One region of the Photobacterium sp. R1 genome, then DNA from elsewhere that is predicted to be linked to it. Evidence: predicted binding sites of a transcription regulator. Region 1 holds the regulator's gene; the other holds the start of a gene.
What was found. Region 1 encodes PurR, which represses purine synthesis genes. Its sites were predicted from a motif close to TNANGNAAACGTTTNCNTNA; they were not measured.
Positions count from the first base shown of each region.

Region 2: guaB (IMP dehydrogenase) is a predicted target of PurR. The motif match lies at 9,233-9,252, and genes of this name have one in related genera.

Region 1 covers NZ_BAAHZP010000005.1:128,182-139,689, reverse strand. The annotation lists gene ACYP03_RS10465 (FecCD family ABC transporter permease) at 1-403, shown strand, start outside; gene ACYP03_RS10460 (heme ABC transporter ATP-binding protein) at 400-1,221, shown strand; gene purR (HTH-type transcriptional repressor PurR) at 1,567-2,577, shown strand; cyclic di-GMP riboswitch class I at 2,786-2,889, shown strand; gene ACYP03_RS10450 (TfoX/Sxy family DNA transformation protein) at 3,021-3,632, shown strand; gene ACYP03_RS10445 (hypothetical protein) at 3,822-4,214, shown strand; gene ACYP03_RS10440 (carboxymuconolactone decarboxylase family protein) at 4,305-4,916, shown strand; gene ACYP03_RS10435 (FAD-dependent oxidoreductase) at 4,913-7,132, shown strand; gene ACYP03_RS10430 (ABC transporter substrate-binding protein) at 7,146-8,336, shown strand; gene ACYP03_RS10425 (ABC transporter permease) at 8,393-10,087, shown strand; gene ACYP03_RS10420 (ATP-binding cassette domain-containing protein) at 10,053-10,706, shown strand; gene ACYP03_RS10415 (CDP-alcohol phosphatidyltransferase family protein) at 10,699-11,316, shown strand; gene ACYP03_RS10410 (hypothetical protein) at 11,377-11,508, opposite strand, start outside.
Region 2 covers NZ_BAAHZP010000004.1:346,634-358,141, reverse strand. The annotation lists gene ACYP03_RS09470 (S-(hydroxymethyl)glutathione dehydrogenase/class III alcohol dehydrogenase) at 1-682, shown strand, start outside; gene fghA (S-formylglutathione hydrolase) at 697-1,548, shown strand; gene ACYP03_RS09460 (AbgT family transporter) at 1,610-3,166, opposite strand; gene ACYP03_RS09455 (MFS transporter) at 3,470-4,993, opposite strand; gene ACYP03_RS09450 (TetR/AcrR family transcriptional regulator) at 5,249-5,836, shown strand; gene guaA (glutamine-hydrolyzing GMP synthase) at 6,000-7,577, opposite strand; gene guaB (IMP dehydrogenase) at 7,704-9,167, opposite strand; gene xseA (exodeoxyribonuclease VII large subunit) at 9,459-10,808, shown strand; gene ACYP03_RS09430 (ABC transporter ATP-binding protein) at 10,805-11,508, opposite strand, start outside.

The DNA.
Region 1 (11,508 bases):
CCTGGCGTTCCTGTTCTGGCAATTTGATCGCAGATCCAATGCACTCAACGCTTTATTACTGGGCGAAGCAGAAGCAAAACATCTCGGCATTCAGGTCCAGTCTTTAAAACGATTGCTGATTTTATTTTGCGCGGCTGGTGTGGGTGTCGCTGTCTCCTTATCCGGCGTGATTGGCTTCGTCGGTCTGATTGTGCCGCATCTCGGCCGTATGCTGGCTGGCCCGAATCACAAAACATTATTGCCACTCTCGGCTTTACTGGGGGCACTTATCTTGCTGGTTGCCGACATGCTGGCCCGTGTTATTGCCGCACCAGCCGAACTGCCGGTCGGTATCATCACCGCTTTACTGGGAGCCCCGTTCTTTATTGCTCTGCTACTGAAACAAAAAGGCCGTTTACAATGATTCATCATATCGTTCGCCCTCTTCGCCCCCGGCACGAAAAACAGCAATCACCGGTGCTTTCAGCCGAGGGTTTATCACTGCAACTTGGCGGTAAAACGTTACTGGATCAGCTGAACATCAGTTTCCGCAGCGGAGAGTTAACAGCTTTACTCGGCCCGAATGGTGCCGGTAAAAGTACTTTACTCAAAGTGCTTTGCGGTGAAATCAGTGCCAAAGGCAATGTGTACTATTTTGGTCAAAAGCACAGCGACTGGCAGCCATCCCTGCTGGCCAAACACTTGGGTGTACTCCCTCAGCACAGCAGCCTGTCTTTTGGTTTTACTGCGCAGGAGGTCGTTGAACTTGGCTGTATGCCACTTGGTTTGAAGCGCACAGATTGTCTCCGAATTACCCGGGAATGCATGACGGCTGTTGGGATCTGTCACCTGAGCCAGCGTCAGTACCCCACCCTCTCAGGCGGCGAGAAACAACGTGTTCATTTTGCCCGTGTACTGGCTCAGCTCAGCAATGCGGAAGACCAGTGCATTTTAATGCTGGACGAACCGACCTCAGCTTTAGACCTTGCCCATCAGCACAGTTGCCTGAAACTGGCAAAAGATATGGCCCGTAAAGGAGCCGCCGTCATCCTGGTCATTCATGACCTCAATCTTGCAGCTGAATACGCAGACAGACTGGTATTGCTGAATAAGGGGAAGATACAAGCAGACGGTGATGCCTGGCATACCCTGACCACTGAGAATATCAGTTCCGTTTATGGTTCCCCGGTGATCATCGAATCTCACCCCCGCGGGCACTTTCCGATCGTCCTTTCAGCCTGAACCTCCTGCAAGGGCATCGCTGAGCCGTTGCCCTTGCACAGTACTTACAATGTAAAGACTGAAACAACTTTCAAGTTGCCAGTATTCTTGAGCTGCATCAAGATTCCCCCCACATTTCAAGAGAAACGTTGCACTGTGCGTGAGTCCTTGTAGAATGTGAGCGCAAGCGATTAACCGATGAAATAAATAGCAATAGAAAGTCAGACTTCATATCGGTGTAAGGTATTGTTACCACTCGGCCTGAGCCACTCATTTCCCGCCGCTATCCTCGCAGAGAAGCGGCGTTTTAGCGTCTGGCAAATATGAAAAGACCCTGTTCAGGGCCTGAAGACTAGAAGAACAATTATGGCAACCATTAAAGATGTTGCACGTATGGCAGGTGTATCTACTACCACAGTCTCACACGTGATCAACAAAACCCGCTTTGTAGCGGAAGCAACACAGAAAAAAGTGTTGGCGGCAGTTGAAGAATTGAACTACGCGCCAAGCGCCGTCGCGCGCAGCCTGAAATGTAATACAACCAGCACCATCGGCATGCTGGTGACAAAATCGACCAACCCATTCTTTGCCGAATTGGTGCATGGCGTTGAAGAGTACTGCTATAAATCCGGTTATACGCTGATTTTATGCAACACCGAAGGTAATCTGGCCAAACAGAAGGATTACCTGCGCATGCTTTCTGAAAAGCGTGTGGATGGTCTGCTGGTGATGTGTTCTGATCTGGATGATCAACTGCTGGAACAGTTAGAGCGACAGCCTGATCTGCCCATGGTTATCATGGACTGGGGTCCTGCACGCCCAAAAACAGATAATATTCAGGATAATGCAGAACTTGGTGGTTATCTTGCCACTCGTCATTTTATTGACAATGGACACACTAAAATTGGTTGTCTTTCCGGCCAGAAAGATAAATCTACCTGCCGTGAGCGGCTGAAAGGTTTCCATAAAGCCATGAGCGAAGCTGGTCTGACGGTCAATGAAAACTGGATCATTGAAGGTGATTTCGAATGTGAATCTGCCGTAGATGCAGCCAATGCTTTTATTGCCATGAAAGAGCGTCCAACTGCTATTTTCTGCTTCAATGACATTATGGCAATGGCCTTAATCAGTACATTTGAACAAGCAGGGATCAATGTACCAAATGATATTTCAATTATTGGTTATGACAATATTGATCTGGCCCCGTACTTTTCACCACCTCTGACAACAATCCACCAGCCAAAACGCCGTTTAGGCAAGACTGCTGTGGAAATCCTGATGGAACGCGTGAAAGATAAAAACCATGAATTTCAGACTTTTGAGATCAATCCTGAGCTCGTGGTTCGCCGTTCCGTCAAAAAAATAACACATCCATAAAAAACGATATTAACCTACATATATTGATAAACAGCCGATATAAACACCCATATCGGCTATGTTTATATGGAATATTACTACGCTACAGAGGAATTGATGGGATAATCAGTTAGTTTCTGTAAAATTTATACGATTTTTATTGCGAAGAGTATCACAATTTTTTGTGCGATCGATATCAAATTTGTCTTATTGATATATGATTAAACAGTCACGAACAAGGCAAACCATCTGAAAGGATGGGACGCAAAGCTTCCGGCCTAAAAGCAATGACTTAGTGATAAAGTTATTACTCATGGTAGCGGGGTTGCCGATGGATGAAGTGAAGTTTATGGGACACTTTTGTCATTCTTATGACAAAAGACTCATAATCTTATGCACAATTGAATCCTCGCTCCGTTGTTTGGTGACTTCTTTTGTTGAAATTTCTAACCGAGAAAAGAAGCATGGACAAACCACTACTGAAAGATTCAATTCGTTTATTTGAGAAATTTGGCCAGATTAAATCTCGCTCAATGTTTGGCGGTTTTGGCATTTTCGCAGGTGAAACGATGTTTGCTCTAGTTGTTAGCGACAAGCTGCATCTGCGCGCTAACGCGAAAAATGAAGAAACCTTTAAACAAGCTGGCCTCAAACCGTACGTTTATCAAAAACGCGGTTTTCCTGTCGTCACAAAACACTATGCCATTCCGGAAAACTGGTGGGAAACCCCAGAAGTCATTCTGGAGCACGCTGAAGTTTCTCTTAATGCAGCACAGGCTGACAAAGAGAAAAAAATGCAGGCTAGCCCTAACCGCATTAAAGATCTGCCAAATCTTCGCCTTGCCAATGAGCGTATGCTCAAGAAAGCAGGCATCAACTCTGTAGATCAGCTGTTTGAAGTTGGTGCTATCGGTGCTTTTCAGGCGCTGCAGGAATCTCATCACGAGTCATTGAGTCTGGATTTGCTTTGGGCGTTAGAAGGCGCAGTCAGTGGAAAACACTGGTCTGTGATTACCCCACAACGTCGAAATGAGCTCCTGTCCAAACTAGAAGTCAATTCTGGCGCTCATCACTAAGTATTCAGATTATTTTGCCAGTGCAGCGATTTGCACTGGCTTTAAATAACCTGCTTTAGCCCTGGCACCCTGTCAGGGCTGTGTAAAAAACAGACAAACCTCACAAACATTAATAACAATTCCATCAGTTAACTTTTCTTCAGCTTCGCCGCCTTTAGAATGTATGTTTTGCATCAGAAAGGAGGTCATATGCGCTCATCTACGCCGTTTCCGGGCCAGACTGACACAATTTTCAAAGATAAATTCCACAAATGGCCAAAACTGATGCGCTACCTGGTCTTTATCAGTTTGCTTCCTTCTGCCGTTCTGCTCATCTTTGCGCACACACCAACCGGCACGGAAAGTAACCTGCTTCCCTCTTGCCTGGTTGCCTCTGTAATCAACATTCTGCTGATTAGCTGGGGCCTGATCCTGAAAATCAAAGCCCGTAAATACTGGTATCGAAACTATCACATTGGCAAAACCATCCTGCTTGCCCTGTTGCCGCTCATCGCCAGTACATATCTGGTGCTGGATACCAATACTCGCAGCTCACTCACCAATCAGCCGGTTGCGCGTACTGTACAACTTTCAATCAACTGATCACAAAAGCTAAATCAATCTCCCCATTTCTGAAATTTGTCCGGATCTGAACGGTCGGTATGATAAACCGCTTTCTCCGGAGAACTTCCAGTGCGTGTACCGGCAAAAAAACGCTACTCCATTTTAATCCGTCCCCTGCTCTGGCTGCAAAAACGCCATTTCGGACAGCCGCTGAATCCGGCTTTACTTTGGGGACGCCGACCCGTCTTGTTTTACCTCGTGGCCAGTTTCTTTGGTTACTTAGACAGAAAACGATCACCGTTGTCTGATGTGATGCGATCCCTTGTCTGCGTCCGTGTTTCTCAGCTCAACGACTGCGCGTTTTGTGTCGATGCCAACGGCATGAGACTGGCGCAACGCTGCCAATCAGTCGAAAAAATACAAGCCCTGACTCGATGGCAGGAAAGTCCGCTGTTTGATACTCAGGAAAAAGCAGTACTGGCCTATACCGAAGCAATGACAGTCACCGGTAATCGTGTAACTCAGCAGATGGTTGATAATCTGAAACAATGGTATGACGAAGATGCTCTGGTCGAGCTGACAGCGTTAGTCAGTTTCCAAAACCTGTCTGCAAAGTTTAATACCGCTTTGGATGTCCCTTCGCAGGCATTCTGCTCGATTCCTCTGAATCAGCAACCGGCACCGAAACAAAACGATACCAAACGTGATCAGCCCACTCACCAAGCAGATAAGCACCGATGAACCGATTCAAAAAACCTTTGTTACTGGCTTTCATTGCCGTCGCCTTTATCGCCTGGTTCGCTTTCGATCTGGGCAACTATTTCACGCTTGAACAAGCAAAAGCCTACCAGCATTCCCTGCAGGCAAGCATTATTGAGCACCCCTTACTGTCGAGTACGCTATTTTTCGCAGTTTATGTTGTAATGGCTGCCCTTTCCTTCCCGGGCGCTGCGGTCATGACTTTACTGGGTGCGGCGCTGTTTGGTTTCTGGTGGAGTTTGCTGGTCGTTTCATTTGCCAGCTCGCTGGGTGCGACACTGGCATTTCTGGCGAGCCGCTTCCTGCTGCATGACTGGGTACAACACAAGTTTGGACGACGCCTATCTGCTGTGAACCGGGGTGTCGAAAAAGATGGTCCCTTTTATCTCTTTACATTGCGTTTAATTCCCGTCTTTCCGTTCTTTCTGGTCAACCTGCTGATGGGCCTGACTCCGATGCGTGGCCGTACTTTCTATTGGGTCAGCCAGTTGGGGATGCTGCCCGGAACCATGGTTTACCTCAACGCGGGTACCCAGTTAGGAGAAATTGAATCTCTGTCCGGCCTGATTTCACTGCCGGTCCTGATCTCTCTGGTGCTGTTGGGGATTTTTCCATTCATTGCGAAAGGTATCATGGGTGTCATTCAGCAACACCGCATCTATCAGCACTGGCAACGTCCGACGCAATTCGACCAGAATATGGTGGTGATCGGTGCTGGCGCCGGCGGTCTGGTCAGCGCCTATATCGCTGCAGCCGTGAAAGCAAAAGTTACACTCATTGAAAAACACCGGATGGGCGGCGACTGCCTGAATACCGGCTGTGTCCCCTCAAAAGCCCTGATCCGCGCGGCTCACACCATGCACACCATCACCCGGGCACCCGAGTTTGGCATTCAGACAAACACACCTCAGATCGATTTCACTGCGGTGATGCAACGTGTACATCAAGTTATCCGACACATCGAACCGCACGATTCTGAAGAACGCTACAGCAAGCTCGGCGTGAACTGCATTCAGGGAGAAGCACAAATTTTGTCGCCGTGGGAAGTGGAAGTAAACGGCGAACGCATGACCACCCGAAACATTGTCATCGCCACCGGAGCCCGCCCTGTTGTTCCGCCAATTGAAGGTATTGAACACATTAACTATCTGACGTCAGATACCCTCTGGTCAATCAGGGAACAACCCAAACAGCTTCTGGTCCTGGGGGGCGGCCCTATTGGGTGTGAACTGGCACAGAGTTTTCAGCGACTGGGCAGTCAGGTCACACTGGTTGAAATGGCCGATCAGTTGCTGATTCGTGAAGATGCTGATGCCGCGGCTCTGGTACATCAAAGCCTGATCAAGGATGGCGTCGAGATCAGACTGAAACAAAAAGCCATCAAATTTGGGACCAGAAAAACGGCTCAGGGAGAAACGACACAGTTTGTCATCCTGGAAGGCCCCCTGGATGAACGTCATGAAATCACGTTTGACACCGTGATTCTCGCCTTAGGCCGGGTCGCGAATGTCAGTGGATTTGGGCTGGAAACACTGGGTATCGGCGTTAACGAACGCGGAACCGTCGCAGTCAATAAGTATCTGCAGACGCAATATCCCAATATTTATGCTGTGGGTGATGTCGCCGGTCCATTTCAGCTGACCCATGCCGCTGGCCATCAGGCATGGTATGCGGCTGTCAATGGCCTTTTTGGCAAGCTGAAAAAATTCAAGGCTGATTATCGCGTGATGCCCGCCGTCACCTATACCTCCCCCGAAGTTGCGCGCGTAGGGCTCAATGAGAAAGAAGCAGCCAATCTGGGCACAGAAGTCGAAGTGACCTGCTACGGGATTGATGATTTAGATCGCGCAATTGCCGACGGAGAAGACTATGGTTTTATTAAGGTATTGACCCCGAAAGGGAAAGATACCATTCTCGGCGCGACCATCGTCGGGAACCAGGCCGGTGAACTGCTTGCAGAGTTTACGCTGGCGATGAAGTATGGCCTGGGTCTGAACAAAATTCTGGGGACCGTCCACCCTTATCCGACGATGAGCGAAGCGAACAAATATACAGCTGGGGTATGGAAACAGGCGAACAAACCAGAACGCATCTTGACATGGCTGAAGAAGTATCATCGCTGGCAGCGAGGTGGCTCTGCCCATGATAAGAAAAAAACAGATATTGCTGATCATCCGACGAACTTGCAGGAAAAATAAGGAAATAATCATCATGAAATTAACATGGATGGCGCTTTGCCTGACGTTGGCAGCGTCCCCGCTGATGGCAAGCGAAGCTCAGAATCAACCTGCAATGAGTGACATGAGCTGGAAAGACATTCAGCAGCGTGCACGCGGACAAACCGTATTTTTCAATGCCTGGGGCGGGAGCCAGCCTATCAACAGTTACCTGCGCTGGGTTGCCCGTGAGGTTAAAAGCCGCTACGACATTACGCTGAATCACGTCAAAGTCGCCGACATTGCCGAGACATCCCAACGCTTACTTGCGGAAAAAACTGCCGGGAAAAATACAGGCGGTAGTGTCGATATGGTTTGGATCAATGGCGAAAACTTCCGCACGATGAAAACCAACGAACTTCTGGATGGTCCGTTTGTGGCTCAGCTTCCGAACTGGAAACTGGTCGATAAACGTTTGCCTGTTTACGAAGATTTTACGGAAAGCACTGATGGCCTGGAAGCGCCCTGGGGAGTCGGTCAGCTGGTGTTCATTCATGACAGTCAGACCCTGAGCAATCCGCCCGCAAGCTTTGCAGAACTACTAAGTCTCGCGAAAGCATTCCCGGGGAAAGTTACTTACCCGCAGCCACCAGCCTTTCATGGCACCAGTTTCCTGAAAGCGGCACTCATTGAGCTGACCAATGCTGCCCCTGCCCTTTATGAACCGATCGATCCGGAAAAAGAGAAGGCAAAATTTGATCAAATCACGGCGCCGCTGTGGCGTTATCTGGACCAGCTGCATCCGGTTGCCTGGCAACAGGGGAAACGTTTCCCGGGCAGTGCTACTGAAATGATGCAGCTGCTGGATGACCGGCAGCTTCTGGTCGCGATCACTTTCAATCCGAACGAAGCAAAAGCGGCTATCGAACGGGGGGATTTACCGGCCACTGCCAAAGCTTTTGCTTTTGAACAGGGCGCATTATCGAACATTCACTTTCTGGCGATTCCATGGAATGCGAGTGCCAAAGAGGCCGCCCGTGTCGTGATTAATTTTCTGATGAGCCCGGAAGCACAGGCCCGCAAGTCCAATATTCAGATTTGGGGTGACCCGGCCATTCTGACCCCGGAAGCCTTGGGTTCTGGAGAAGAAACTCAGGGCTTCCAGCTTTATCAGGCAATTGCCGAGCCTCATCCAAGCTGGCAAACCGCGCTGGAGGCTGCATGGCAGCAGCGCTATGGACACTAATTGTGGCCAGAACCTGACTGTACATCATCGTGTTTTTGAATAAGTGACGTCGCAATATGTTGTATTTGTTGTTTATTGCTTCGCTGATCATCTGCTGTTTGCCCCTGGTGCCGGGATTGGTGGGAATTTTATTACCTGCCCTGTCCTGGCTGCCGATGGCAGGGCTGAATGAACCCGGTTTTCAGGCTTTTGGGCAGGCGTTTTCCTGGCCGGGTATTCAGTCATCGGTCTGGCTGACGTTGTTTACCGGCGTCCTCAGTACGTTGTTGGCTTTAATTTTCACGTTCCTGATCCTGCAAAAAAGCTGGGGCTCCCGCCGATGGCATACCGTTGAGTCCTGGTTATCACCCATTCTGGCTATCCCGCATGTGGCGTTCGCGATTGGGTTCGCCTTCACCTTCTCTTCAACCGGAATGATCGCCCGTCTCATCACATCACTGGGTGGCGATCCGGGCCAGTTTTCACTGCTGCAGGATCCTTATGGTCTGGGCCTGACACTGGCTTTAGCCATTAAAGAGACCCCCTTTCTACTGTTAATGAGTCTTTCCGTCCTGCAGCAACTCAATGTCAGTCGCTTAATGGCTGTCGGCAGCGGACTGGGCTATAACCACGCGGCAACCTGGATCAGCGTGATCCTGCCGCAGTGGCTGCCCAGGATGCGGCTGCCCATTTTCGCAGTGCTGGCATACGGCATCTCTGTCGTCGATATGGCCATGATTCTTGGCCCCACCCGCCCGCCGACATTCGCCGTTCTGGTCTGGCAGTGGTTCAATGACCCGGACATCAACCTGATGCCGAGAGCTGCGGTTGGCGCTCTGCTGCTGTTATTGCTGGGTCTGGCACTGCTGGCACTGTTTCGCGTATTTGAATGGCTCATCTGCCGGGGCTGGCAGCAATGGCAGTACGCCGGACATCGTCAGCATCACCTGCCGGGCCGCCATCTTCACTGGCCGCTGATACTGGTGCCGATGATGGTCATTCCGGTGCTAATCACCTGGTCTGTTGCCCTGCGGTGGCGCTTTCCGGACTTACTTCCCAGCCGTTTCAGCCTGCAATTCTGGCAACAGGAAACAGCTTTCGTGACAGAGCTGATTGCCACCAGCCTGCTGATCGCAGCCATCAGTACGCTGATCGCGCTGATTCTGACGATTGGATGTCTCGAGTACCGGGAAAAAACGGGAATCGGCCTCCCCGGCTGGCTCATTGCAATGCCAATGGTATTGCCACAGGTCTCATTACTTTTCGGAATTCAGGTCACCACCTATCTGGTGCCGGGCCAGCATCATCTGCTCTGGGTGGTCTGGAGCCATGTGCTGTTTGTGTTTCCGTATCTTTATCTCGGGTTGGATGGTCCCTGGCGCAGTTTTGACCGCCGATATACCCAGACAGCCAGCAGTCTGGGCCTGTCTGCACTGGAAGCCTGGTGGCGAGTGAAGCGCCCCATGTTAATGCCCGCAATATGTCTGGCAATCGCCGTCGGCTGCAGCGTGAGTCTGGCACAGTACCTGCCAACCCTCAGCCTGGGTGCTGGACGGGTGAGTACGCTGACCACAGAAGCCGTTGCCCTGGCCAGTGGTCAGGACAGACGGGTCAGCGCCATATATGGCCTGCTGCAGGGACTGGTACCTTTCCTGCTCTTTATCATAGCAATGCTGGCAAGCCGCTATTATCAAACGAAAATGACCGCTGAAAAAACAACAAGGAATTCCGAGCCACATGTGCTTATCCGTGAAAAACCTCACTATAAATAACGGGGACCAGAGATTACTGACATCGCTGAGCTTCTCGGCAGCACGCGGGGAAATACTCACCATCATGGGCCCCAGCGGCTGCGGTAAATCGACGCTGCTGGGTGTGATTGCCGGTCACACTGCACCTGACTGTCACTATCAGGGCCAGATCAGTCTGAATGATCACCCGATTGATACTCTCGAACCGGACAAAAGGCGGATTGGCCTGCTGTTTCAGGACGACCTGCTCTTTCCTCATCTGAACGTCTGGCAAAATCTGGCCTTTGGTTTACCGTCGTCAGTGAAGAAAAGTGAACGCAAAAAACGCGCTTACGAAACACTGGCAGCATTAGGCCTGTCGGATCTGGCCTGCCAGAGCCCCGGCCAGATCTCCGGCGGACAGCGTGCCCGGATCAGTCTCATGCGCAGTCTGCTGGCAGAACCGGATGCAATTTTGCTGGATGAACCGTTCAGCAAGCTCGACAAAGACCTTCGGATACAGTTCCGGGACTTTGTTTTCAGCCAGATCCGACAGCAGAATATTCCGGCCTTAATGGTTACCCATGATCAGGACGATGTCCCGCCTGGCGGACAACTCCTGTCATGGCCTGAACCATCGGGGGAGACCAGCGATGCTTGACCGTTATGCCATTCAGTTGCTCAAGGCCCCTGTCAATGGCCTTGGACGGCTTCTGGAAAAATCCCCTTTCAGTGCCAACCAAATGACCGTCACCGGTTTCATCATTGGCCTGCTGACTTTGCCCGCACTGATCTATAACCACTATCTGCTGGCATTGTTATTTATTGTATTCAACCGGATATTTGACGGCCTGGATGGTGCACTCGCCCGCCGGAGAGGCATCACAGACTGCGGGGGATTTCTCGATATCACGCTGGATTTTCTATTTTATTCGCTGGTGCCTTTCGGATTTGTGCTGGCTCAGCCGGATCAAAACGCCGTTGCCGGTGCATTTCTGATATTTGCCTTTGTCGGAACAGGCTCCAGCTTTCTTGCTTTTGCCATCATGGCAGGGAAACGGCAGATCGATAACCCGGTATATCAGCACAAGTCACTGTTTTATCTGGGAGGACTGACGGAAGGGACTGAAACGATTGCCTGTTTTGTACTTTTCTGTCTGTTCCCGGAGCACTTTGCCCTCATCGCCTGGATATTCGGATCCTTATGCTGGATCACGACTGCGACCAGAATATGGGCCGGTTACCAAACCCTGAAAACAACAGATTACTGACACAACACGTCAAATTGTCTTTAAAAAAACAGCTGCTCAATTGAGCAGCTGAGGGTTCAGTTAACTGAATGCCGGCAACTGTTGATTCTGTTTATCCAGCCGGCTGTGGAACTTATTAATTTCAATTTCAATTGCGTTATAACTGCTGCTCATCAATTCCCCTAAAAAAGCAGGGGTATCCGGGTGCTGACT
Region 2 (11,508 bases), on a different contig from region 1:
ATACACCGTGCTGCCCGAAATCTCCCTGGCCAAAGTCAATCCGGCGGCGCCACTGGAAGAGATCTGCCTGCTGGGCTGCGGAGTCACCACAGGCATGGGCGCCGTACTCAACACCGCCAAAGTGCATCCGGGCGATACCGTGGCAGTCTTCGGCCTGGGCGGTATCGGCCTGTCGGTCATCCTCGGGGCAACCATGGCCGGCGCTTCGCGCATCATCGGGATTGATGTGAACGAACATAAATTTGCCCTGGCAAAAAAATTTGGCGCGACAGACTGCATCAACCCCAACGAAAACGACAAGCCCATTCAGGACGTGATCGTTGAACTGACGGACGGTGGCGTCGACTTCTCTTTTGAATGCATCGGCAACGTGAAGGTCATGCGTGCAGCACTGGAGTGCTGCCATAAGGGCTGGGGCGAGTCGGTGATCATCGGGGTCGCCGGAGCCGGACAGGAAATTTCGACCCGTCCTTTCCAATTAGTCACCGGCCGGGTCTGGCGCGGGACAGCCTTTGGCGGCGTGAAAGGCCGGACACAACTACCCGATATCGTCGAGCGATATCTGAACCATGAATTCCAGCTGCATGATTTCATCACGCACACCATGCCGCTGGAAGACATCAACCAGGCATTCGAATTGATGCATCAGGGAAAGAGTATCCGTTCCGTCATTCACTACTGAGTTGTGAGGATGGCATGAAGAGCGAACTTGTCAGCAACAACAAAAGCTTTGGCGGCTGGCACCAGCAATGGCGGCATGTGTCAGATGATCTGAAGTGCACGATGCGCTTTGCCATTTATCTTCCGCCGCAGACAGAAATCGGAGAAAAAGTGCCCGTGCTCTACTGGCTGTCGGGCCTGACCTGCACCGATGAAAATTTCATGCAGAAAGCGGGGGCGCATCGGGTCGCTTCCGAACTGGGCATCGCCATCGTTGCACCGGATACCAGTCCGCGAGGCGAGCAGGTTCCGGATGATCCTGAGCGGGCATACGACCTCGGCCTCGGGGCAGGTTTCTATGTAAATGCCACCGAGCCCCCCTGGCAGCAGCACTATCAGATGTATGACTATGTGGCCGATGAACTGCCCGCGCTGATCGAAGCACAGTTTCCGGTCACGCAGCAGCGGGCGATTGCCGGGCACTCCATGGGCGGCCATGGCGCACTGGTGATCGCATTACGCAATCCATTACGATACACCTCTGTATCTGCCTTCAGCCCCATCAGCCATCCGATAGAGACCCCCTGGGGCCGGAGAGCCTTTGCGAATTATCTGGGTCCGGATGATGGCGTCGTCTGGCAACAGTATGATGCCTGTGAGCTGCTCGCCCTGAGTACGCCCCACCTGCCGGTACTGGTGGATCAGGGAACCGCGGATGAATTTCTCAGCCACCAGCTCAAACCCGGCGCCCTGCTGAAGGCCGCCGAACAGGCAGACTATCCGATTAACCTGCGCATGCAACCCGACTATGATCACAGCTATTACTTCATTGCCAGCTTCATCGAGGACCACCTGCGATTTCATGCCCAGTATTTCTTCAGACCCTGAATCGAAAAACGCCCGGCATCAAGCCGGGCGTAACCGTTCAGAGTCTGATGATTTCTTCGCTTTAGAAACCCAGTGGCAGACTAAAGGCAAAGAAGATCACCAGCAACGCCGACCACAACACCAGGAATGCAGCGGAGTAAGGCACCATCATGCTGATCACATCCCCAAACTTCAGTTCAGGTTTGTACTTCCGCATAAAGGCCAGAATCACCCCGGCATAGGTCATCATTGGTGTGATGATATTGGTGGCAGAGTCCGCGACACGGAAGGCCGCCGTCACCATGTCCGGCGTCATGTTTGGATTCACCTGATACAGCATCGGCACGAAGATCGGTCCCAGCAGCATCCACTTGGAGGTCATCCCGCCCACAAAGAGGTTGATGAATGCAGTCGTCAGAATAAAGCCAATGATCAGCGCAATCGGGAACGACTGTAACCCCAGCGAACTCAGGAAAGTCGCCCCCAGGTAAGTGACGTAAGTACCCAGACCGGAATAGCTCAGCATCGCCAGAAAGTTGTAACAGAAGAAGGTCAGCACCAGGATGTATCCCATGGTGTTCATCTGTTTCACCATCGCTGTCACAACATCCTGCAAAGACTTGAACTTCCGCGTGGTAATGCCGTAGCACAGACCCACAACGACAAACACAAAAGAGATCAGCAGAATGACATTGTCCAGATATGGTGTGACTTCGCGGCCGGCAGCATTGGTATAAGGCGCCAGCGGACCGGTTGCCAGCAGGTAAATCCCGAGCAGCGCCGCAAGCAGGCCAAGACCAGCCATCCGCAGACCTTTCTGCTCACGATCCGTCAGCTGAAAATCATCCAGTTTCAGATCATCCGGCAGCTGATAGTCCATTGAAGACAAACGCGGGGCAATAAAGCGATTGGTGATCCAGCCACCAATCACGGTCAGCACAATGGTCGAAACAAATATAAAGTAATAGTGCATGGTTGCCGGGTTCAGTGGCTCACCGCTGGCCGTTGTGAACGGAACGCCCTGTGCTTCTGCAAAAATACGGGCGTTCACGCCCAGAATCACATCAGAAGGCGTCGCCGGGATCAGGTTGGCACTGAAACCAGCCGAAACACCGGCAAAGGCCGCCGCCATACCAATCAATGGGTTTTTACCCAATCCGGCATACAACAGACCCGCCAGCGGGATCAGCACCAGATAACCGGCATCGCTGGCAATCGAGGACATAATCCCCAGGAAAACCACCATATACGGCAACCAGCGATCACTGATGCGCAGGCCAACTTTCTTGATCAGTGCCGACAACAGACCCGAATGCTCTGCAATCCCTACAGCCAGCATCACAATCAGAATGACACCCAGAACACCACGGCCAAAAGCCAGCCAGTTTTGCAGCAATGCATTGTCAAACAACCAGCGAACATGCTCAGTATCCGTCATGCTCTTGATGGTATAAGTCACACTACCGCCATCGGCGCCCATCACTTCAAACTGCATGCCACCAATCAGGCTTGTCAGAACCAGAATGAAGGCGAAAAGAAACATGAAGATCACGACAGGATCCGGAATTTTTTGTCCCGCACGTTCTATGAACTTAATCACGCCCCGCGAGTTCTTCGCCGGGCTCAGGAGCTCACTCATAGTTGTACTTCCTTATTAAATCGAATGAGTAGAAAGCTGGAGAGTACTCGATTGTCATAATTCAGTAAAACTAATCCAGATGCATTTTTTAGTTATAAAGCCCACATTAACAAATTATTACAGAATAATTATCCACGCATTGATTTATTAAAAGATTGTTAAACCAACATCTGAGCCGTCTCTTTTCGGGCGTTGCCGTCAACCCAAAAGGCACCATCAAAGCACCTTGATTCAATAAATATGAACCGAAATGAATATAAAAATACCTGCTCGATTCTGTCTCCGACAACAATCACCATTACTTTATTGCCGATTTGCAGAAATAACCTCGGGTGCCAAGGTCGTCCGATCGCCTGCAAAGCATAGCAGCAGGCCTGAAACCAGCAGACAGAGTATCCCCGCACAGAACATGACGAAACCAAAGCTGTCTGCCATCGCAGATTGATAGAGAGAACCATAATGTTCGGCCAGCCGGTCTGTGTGCACCGGAAAAATGTTATCTGTCACTGCCCGTTCTGCCATTTCGGCAGCGCCAGCTAATCCAGCCCCTTTTCCGGCAACCGTCAACGTATGAACAGCATGAATGCTCATGATGCTGCCCAAGAGGGCAATCCCCATTGTCATGCCGGTTTGCCGCAATGCATTCATAGTAGCTGAAGCAATGCCAGCACTTTCCGGCGGGGCTCCGCCCATCACCATCATGCCAGTCGCAGGGACCGACAACCCAGTGCCCAGCCCCAGTAAGGCGAAAGTCACTGCGATAACACCAAATGAGGTGAACGGCGTGAAGCTCACCATGACACACAAGGCGGCTCCGACACATGTATAACCTGCGACCATCAGCAACTGAAGGGAAAAACGGGCTGCGAGGCGCCCAAACATCAAAGAGGCCACAGCCATAACCGCAAATTCCGACATCATCTGCCACCCGGTCTGCGCAGGTGAGTATCCTTGCGCCTGCTGGAGAAACAGAGATAGGAAAAAGAGGCTGCTGTAACTGGAGAATCCGAGTACAAACGACGCTGTATTGGCAAGTGCCAGAGATCGATTCCGGAACAACCGGACTGGCAATAACGAACGCCGGACGCGACGCTCTACCCAGATAAAAGCACAGAAACCTGCCAACGCAATACTCAGCGACACCAGTACATCATCAGATAAAGCTCCTTGCTCACCGATTTTGATCAAACCATAACTGAGCATGCCCAGCCACAACATACTGAGCACCTGCCCTGCCGGATCAAATGCGGCCAGTTCCGGATGCTTACGCTCAGGAATCCCCCATGCTCCGAGCATGAAGGCAACAATGCCAAAGGGGACATTCACAAGAAAAACACTTTCCCAGCCAAAATGTTCGACCAATAACCCGCCAGCCAAAGGGCCAGAAATGAGTGCCAGCGCACTAAATGCCGACCAGCCTCCGATCGCACGCGCTCGCTGATGCGGTTCAGTAAATGCATGCGTCAGGATCGGCATCGCCCCCGGGATCAGCAATGCGCCGGCAACGCCCTGAATCGCCCGCCCCCACAAAAGCGTTTCCAACCGGCCGGCTGCGGCACAGGCCAGAGAGCCAATCACAAACAAAAGTACACTGCCCAACCACACCCGTTTATGGCCATACCTGTCACCCAGGGGCCCTGCCGACAACATCACCGCTGACAGCGCAATCGCATAGATGTTTACCACCCACTGTAATCCCGCCAAGTCTGCATGTAGCGCTGACTGAAGGGTTGGCAGCGCGACATTGACGATACTGATATCCAGAGTCGCAAGAAATGTCCCCAGATAGGCTGCTGCAACTAGAGCATGAACACGATATTTCTGCATTGCGAACCACCGGTCAAAAATCGATATTGAGATTAATTCTCATCTTATGATCCGACCGACCGTCGGTCAATGGATTTATTCAGACCACAGTTCGCCTGGCAAATCGACTGACACACCACTGATCGTGTTGCGGCGATATAGTCGATCGCATACCATCGACCGACAGACGGCCGATGCCAACGCGCTAAATCGCCTGATGCATCCTCCGGATTTTCTCTGCCTGATGATTATTGATAACTGCCGCAAGTGAGCACAATGAAACAGCAAAAAACGCCTCGCACCAAACCCGCTGAAGTACGTCTGAACGAACTGATGGCTGCCGCAGAAAAGCTGTTTTTGGAGAAGGGTGTTGAAGCAACAACGATCAACGAAATCGTCAAACTTGCCCAGGTCGCAAAGGGGACCTTTTACCACTACTTCACCTCCAAGAATGAACTGCTTGGCGCCATGGGGGAGCTCTATACCATCCGATTTTTAAATCGTCTGGCAGAAGCGGTTGAAGCCTGTGCACCGGATGACTGGCAGAAGCGTTTATGTACCTGGATTTACACCAGTGTGCTGGTGTACGTCGAGACCTACCGTACGCACGACATCGTTTATACCCATCACCATGATCGGACCAATCCGGAGAGAAATGCTCTTCTGACGCAACTGGAAGGAATTCTACAGGGAGGCATGCAAGCCGGTCTCTGGACATTGGAGCAACCACGCATCACGGCCTTAATGATCTATCACGGCGTGCATGGCGCCACTGACGAAGCCATTGCGCTCAACCCGGAAAATTATGAATCGTATGCGCGTGACGTGACCTCTGTGTGTCTTCGACTGGTGCAAACGCGCTGACCGCAACAACAAAAATCACATCTGTGTCTTCCGATGATGATATTCAAGTTTCATCACAATACTGAGACTTCGATATCGCCAGATAAAAACAAAAAAGTCCGCAATTACGCGGACTTAAGTATGATTTAGTGCCTGTTAGTGCCAGACGTTTCCGGTTGGAAAATTATTCCCACTCAATGGTTGCCGGTGGCTTACCGGAAACGTCATACACAACACGGGAAATGCCATCGACTTCGTTGATGATCCGGTTCGAAACCCGACCCAGGAAGTCATATGGCAGGTGTGCCCAATGTGCAGTCATGAAGTCGATCGTTTCGACAGCACGCAGAGAGACAACCCAGTCGTACTTACGACCGTCGCCCATCACACCCACAGAACGCACTGGCAGGAAGACGGTGAAGGCCTGAGAAACCTTGTTGTACAGATCGGCTTTGTGCAGCTCTTCAATGAAGATTGCATCCGCACGACGCAGCAGGTCACAGTAATCTTTCTTCACTTCGCCCAGAACACGCACGCCCAGACCCGGACCCGGGAACGGGTGACGGTACAGCATGTTGTACGGCAGGCCCAGTTCCAGACCAATCTTACGAACTTCGTCTTTGAACAGCTCTTTCAGCGGCTCAACCAGACCCATCGCCATATCTTCAGGCAGACCGCCCACATTGTGGTGCGACTTGATCACGTGCGCTTTACCGGTCTTTGATGCAGCCGATTCAATCACATCCGGATAAATCGTGCCCTGTGCCAGCCATTTTGCGTTTTTCAGTTTCTTCGATTCTTCATCGAAAACATCGACAAAGACGTGACCAATGATCTTGCGCTTGGCTTCCGGATCCGCTTCACCAGCCAGTGCAGACAGGAAACGTTCTTCGGCATTCACATGGACAATGTTCAGACCAAAATGGTCACCGAACATTTCCATGACCTGCTCGCCTTCATTCAGACGCAGCAGACCATTGTCGACAAACACACAGGTCAGCTTGTCGCCGATCGCGCGGTGAATCAGCATCGCCACAACAGAAGAGTCAACACCACCGGACAGGCCCAGAATCACTTCGTCATCACCGACCTGCTCTTTAATACGGGCAATCGCATCGTCAATGATGGAAGAAGGCGTCCACAGTTTTTCACAGCCACAAATGTTCAGCACAAAGTTTTCCAGCAGACGCTGGCCCTGGCGCGTGTGGGTCACTTCCGGATGGAACTGCACACCGTAGAAACGTTTTGCTTCGTTTGCCATAGCAGCGTATGGGCAAGTTGAAGTGGCTGCGACTTTCACGAAGTCAGCCGGAATTTCAACCACTTTGTCACCGTGGCTCATCCAGACGTCCAGCAGCGCATTGCCGTCTTCTGCAACCGCATCTTCGATATTCTTCAGCAGTGCCGTTGGTTCAATGACTTCAACCTGCGCATAACCGAACTCACGCAGATCGGAACCGGCAACTTTACCGCCCAGTTGTTCCGCCATCGTTTGCATGCCGTAGCATACACCCAGAACCGGAACACCGGCTTCAAAAACATATTGTGGTGCACGCGGAGAGTTTTCTGCCGCCACACTCTCCGGACCGCCAGACAGGATAATACCGTTCGGATTGAAATCGCGGATATCCGCCTCATCCACATCCCAGCTCCACAGCTCACAGTACACACCGATTTCACGGATACGACGGGCAATCAGTTGGGTGTATTGGGAACCGAAGTCCAGAATGAGGATACGTTGATCATGAATATTTGTGGTCATTCAGGCAGTCTCAAATATCTATTGCAATCAAAAGGAGCGATCAGCCAGCGGCGTACCGCTCCGGAAAAATTCGTCGGTGTTGACGAAGACCGGCGACTGAAGTCACCGGTCTCAACGTTGTCTATATCAGCCCAGACGGTAGTTCGGAGCTTCTTTGGTAATGGTCACATCGTGAACGTGTGATTCCTGCATACCAGCGCCGGAAATACGTACGAATTCAGCCTTGGTGCGCAGGTCTTCAATGGTCGCAGAACCGGTTAGGCCCATGCTTGAACGCAGGCCGCCCATTTGCTGGTGCACGATTTCTTTCAGGTGACCTTTATAAGCCACACGACCTTCAATCCCTTCAGGAACCAGCTTGTCAGCTGCATTGTCTGTCTGGAAGTAACGGTCAGAAGAACCTTTAGACATTGCACCCAGAGAGCCCATGCCACGGTAAGATTTATATGCACGGCCCTGATACAGTTCCACTTCACCCGGTGCTTCTTCAGTACCGGCAAACATAGAACCCACCATCACACAGGATGCACCGGCTGCAATCGCTTTACACATATCGCCCGAGAAACGGATACCGCCGTCGGCAATCACCGGAATGTCATACTCATTTGCAACTGCGGCAGCATCAGCAATGGCTGTGATTTGCGGAACACCAACACCGGTGACAATACGTGTGGTACAGATTGAGCCCGGGCCAATCCCGACTTTCACTGCACTGACACCCGCTTCAATCAGGGCACGGGCACCTTCAGCTGTCGCCACGTTACCGCCAACAATTGGCAGCTCAGGGAAAGCAGCACGGGTTTCACGGATACGCTGCAGTACACCTTCAGAATGACCGTGAGATGAGTCAATCAGCAGCACATCCACACCGGCTTCAACCAACGCTTTCACACGCTCTTCGTTGCCTGCACCGGCACCCACCGCGGCACCAACTCGCAGACGGCCCTGCTCATCTTTACAGGCGTTTGGCTTACGCTCTGCTTTCTGGAAGTCTTTAGCCGTAATCATACCTTTCAGCTGGAACTTGCTGTTCACAACCAGTACTTTTTCGACGCGATGCGCTTGCATCACTGCTTCAACTTCTTCGCGGGAAGCCCCTTCCTTCACAGAAGCCAGACGCTCTTTCGGCGTCATCACGCTTTCGACTGTCTGAGTCAGATCGGTAACGAAGCGAACGTCACGGCCGGTGATAATCCCCACCAGCGCATGATTGTCATCAACCACAGGGTAACCGGCAAAGCCGTTTTCTTCGGTCAGACGCTTCACATCAGCAATGGTCTGGTAAGGTTTCACCGTTACCGGCTCCTGAACCACACCCGCTTCAAATTTCTTCACCATGCGCACTTCACGTGCCTGTTGTTCGATTGACATATTCTTGTGAATAAAGCCAATCCCCCCTTCCTGGGCCAACGCAATCGCCAGACGGCCTTCAGTGACTGTATCCATAGAGGCAGACACCATCGGGATATTCAGCGAAATAGTTTTGGTCAGACGGGTGCGCAGATCCGCAGTGTTAGGAAGTACAGTCGAGTGTGCCGGAACCAGCAGGACATCATCAAAGGTCAAAGCTTCTTGTTTGATACGTAACATCGCAATATCTCACACCATGTAAGGTTTTAAAGAAGGGATAAAATATTGCGGACGAATTATACGTACCAAGCAAACGTTTGGCTAGAAAAAAAATAAAAAAAATAATTGACACTTTTAACTTGATACGTAATATATTCCGGTTTAAGTGACCAAGCTGCGGGCCGAAATTCCAGCCCTCATTGCGCCTGTCGGTTTTTCAGCCATCCTCCTGCGACATTCATTTGATACTGCTATCAAATTCGGGCACCATCTGCTGCAACATCCATTTCCTGAATCACAGGTTACCTTGTCGTGAGTCTTTACAATACCGCTTCATCCCAGAATCAGCGTATCTTTACGGTTTCCAGCCTGAACGCCCAGGTCCGGCTGTTACTGGAAAATGAAATGGGTGTAGTCTGGCTGATCGGAGAATTATCCAACTTCTCTGCACCAGTTTCCGGACACTGGTATTTCACACTCAAAGACGCACGGGCCCAGGTGAAATGCGCCATGTTCCGGGGCAATAACCAGCGCGTAACTTTCCGCCCGGCCAACGGAAATCAGGTGCTGGTCAAGGCAAGGCTGTCATTGTACGAACCGCGTGGTGATTACCAGCTGATTATCGAAAGCATGCAGCCAGAAGGGGATGGCCGCCTGCAGCAGCAGTTCGAAAAACTGAAAATGCAGCTGGCTGGCGAAGGCCTGTTTGCTCAGACTTTAAAGAAAGCACTGCCGGAACAACCGAAACGCGTCGGCATCATCACCTCTAAAACCGGTGCTGCGTTGCATGACATTCTGAATGTCCTCAAACGCCGCGATCCCGGCTTGCCGGTCGTCATCTACCCGACGATGGTGCAGGGCGAAGGTGCCGCAATTTCCATTGCTCAGGCGATTGGCCGGGCGAATTCACGCCAGGAATGTGATGTCCTGATTGTTGGCCGGGGCGGCGGTTCACTGGAAGATCTCTGGGCCTTTAACGAAGAGATTGTTGCCCGAACCATCGCGGCCAGCCAGATCCCGATTATCAGTGCCGTAGGTCATGAGGTCGATGTCACCATCGCCGATTTTGTCGCGGACATGCGTGCTCCGACACCATCCGCTGCAGCCGAGCTGGTCAGCCGTGATCTCAGCGTACAAATGCAGAAAATCACGCAGCGGCAGCAGCATCTGCGCCATGCAATGCGCCACTATCTGTCACAACGCCAAAGTCAGCTGGTACGCTGGCAGCACAGGCTCGACCGCCAGCATCCGCAAGTTCAGTTGAATCAGCAGAGCCAGCGTCTGGATGAACTGCGCAGCCGTCTTGAAAGAGCGATGCGCAAACAGATCTCTGACAGCCAGCAACACGTCCATCGCAATGAGTACAAACTGGCGCTTCACTCACCAGCTCAGCGACTGGAAAAACTGAGCTCTCAGCTTGCCACCCATCAGCGCCGTTTGCAGGACGCGATGGATCGCCTGCTGGTCAATGCACGGCACCAGCTGGCAATGGCAACAGAAAAACTCGATGCCGTCAGTCCGCTGGCAACCTTAGCCCGCGGATACTCCATCACCCGGCATGAAAACGGCCAGGTCATCCGCAGCGCCGCTCAGGTCAAAACCGGAGACACCCTGCAAACGACACTGGCCGACGGAGAAATCCGCTCAACCGTGACAGGTTAAGCCGCGTCTTCAACGAGCATACACGCGCTGATCAAACGCTGTGTATACGCCTGCTGCGGATGGTCAAAGATCTGCTCAGGCGTCCCCTGCTCCACCACTTCTCCACGCTGCATCACCATCACATGATCCGAGATGGCGCGAACCACGGCCAGATCATGGCTGATGAACAGATAACCGATGTTATGACGCCGCTGAATGTCTTTCAGCAAATCCAGCACTGTCAGCTGTACCGAACGGTCCAGCGCTGAGGTTGGCTCATCCAGCAAAATAAATTTCGGCTCGAAAATCAGCGCACGGGCAATCGCAATCCGCTGACGCTGGCCGCCGGAAAACTCATGAGGATAACGGTTGATACAGTGCGGATCGAGACGTACTTCCTGCAGGACCTGACGGGCTTTCTGCATCCGCTCCGACTTGGACATATTCGTGAAGACAGTCAGCGGCTCAGTGATAATCTCACCAATCGTCATGCGGGGCGACAACGAACCATAAGGGTCCTGGAAGACCATCTGCATGTGGCGTTTCAGCTCAAATCGCTCTGATGCGCTCATCTGACGCATGTTCTTGCCTTCAAAAGAGATATTGCCGGTTGAAGGCAGCAACTGCATCAGCGCGCGGCCTAAGGTGGATTTACCGGAACCGGATTCACCGACAATCCCCACCGTTTCGCCCTGCCGCAATGTCAGGCTGATCCCCTTCA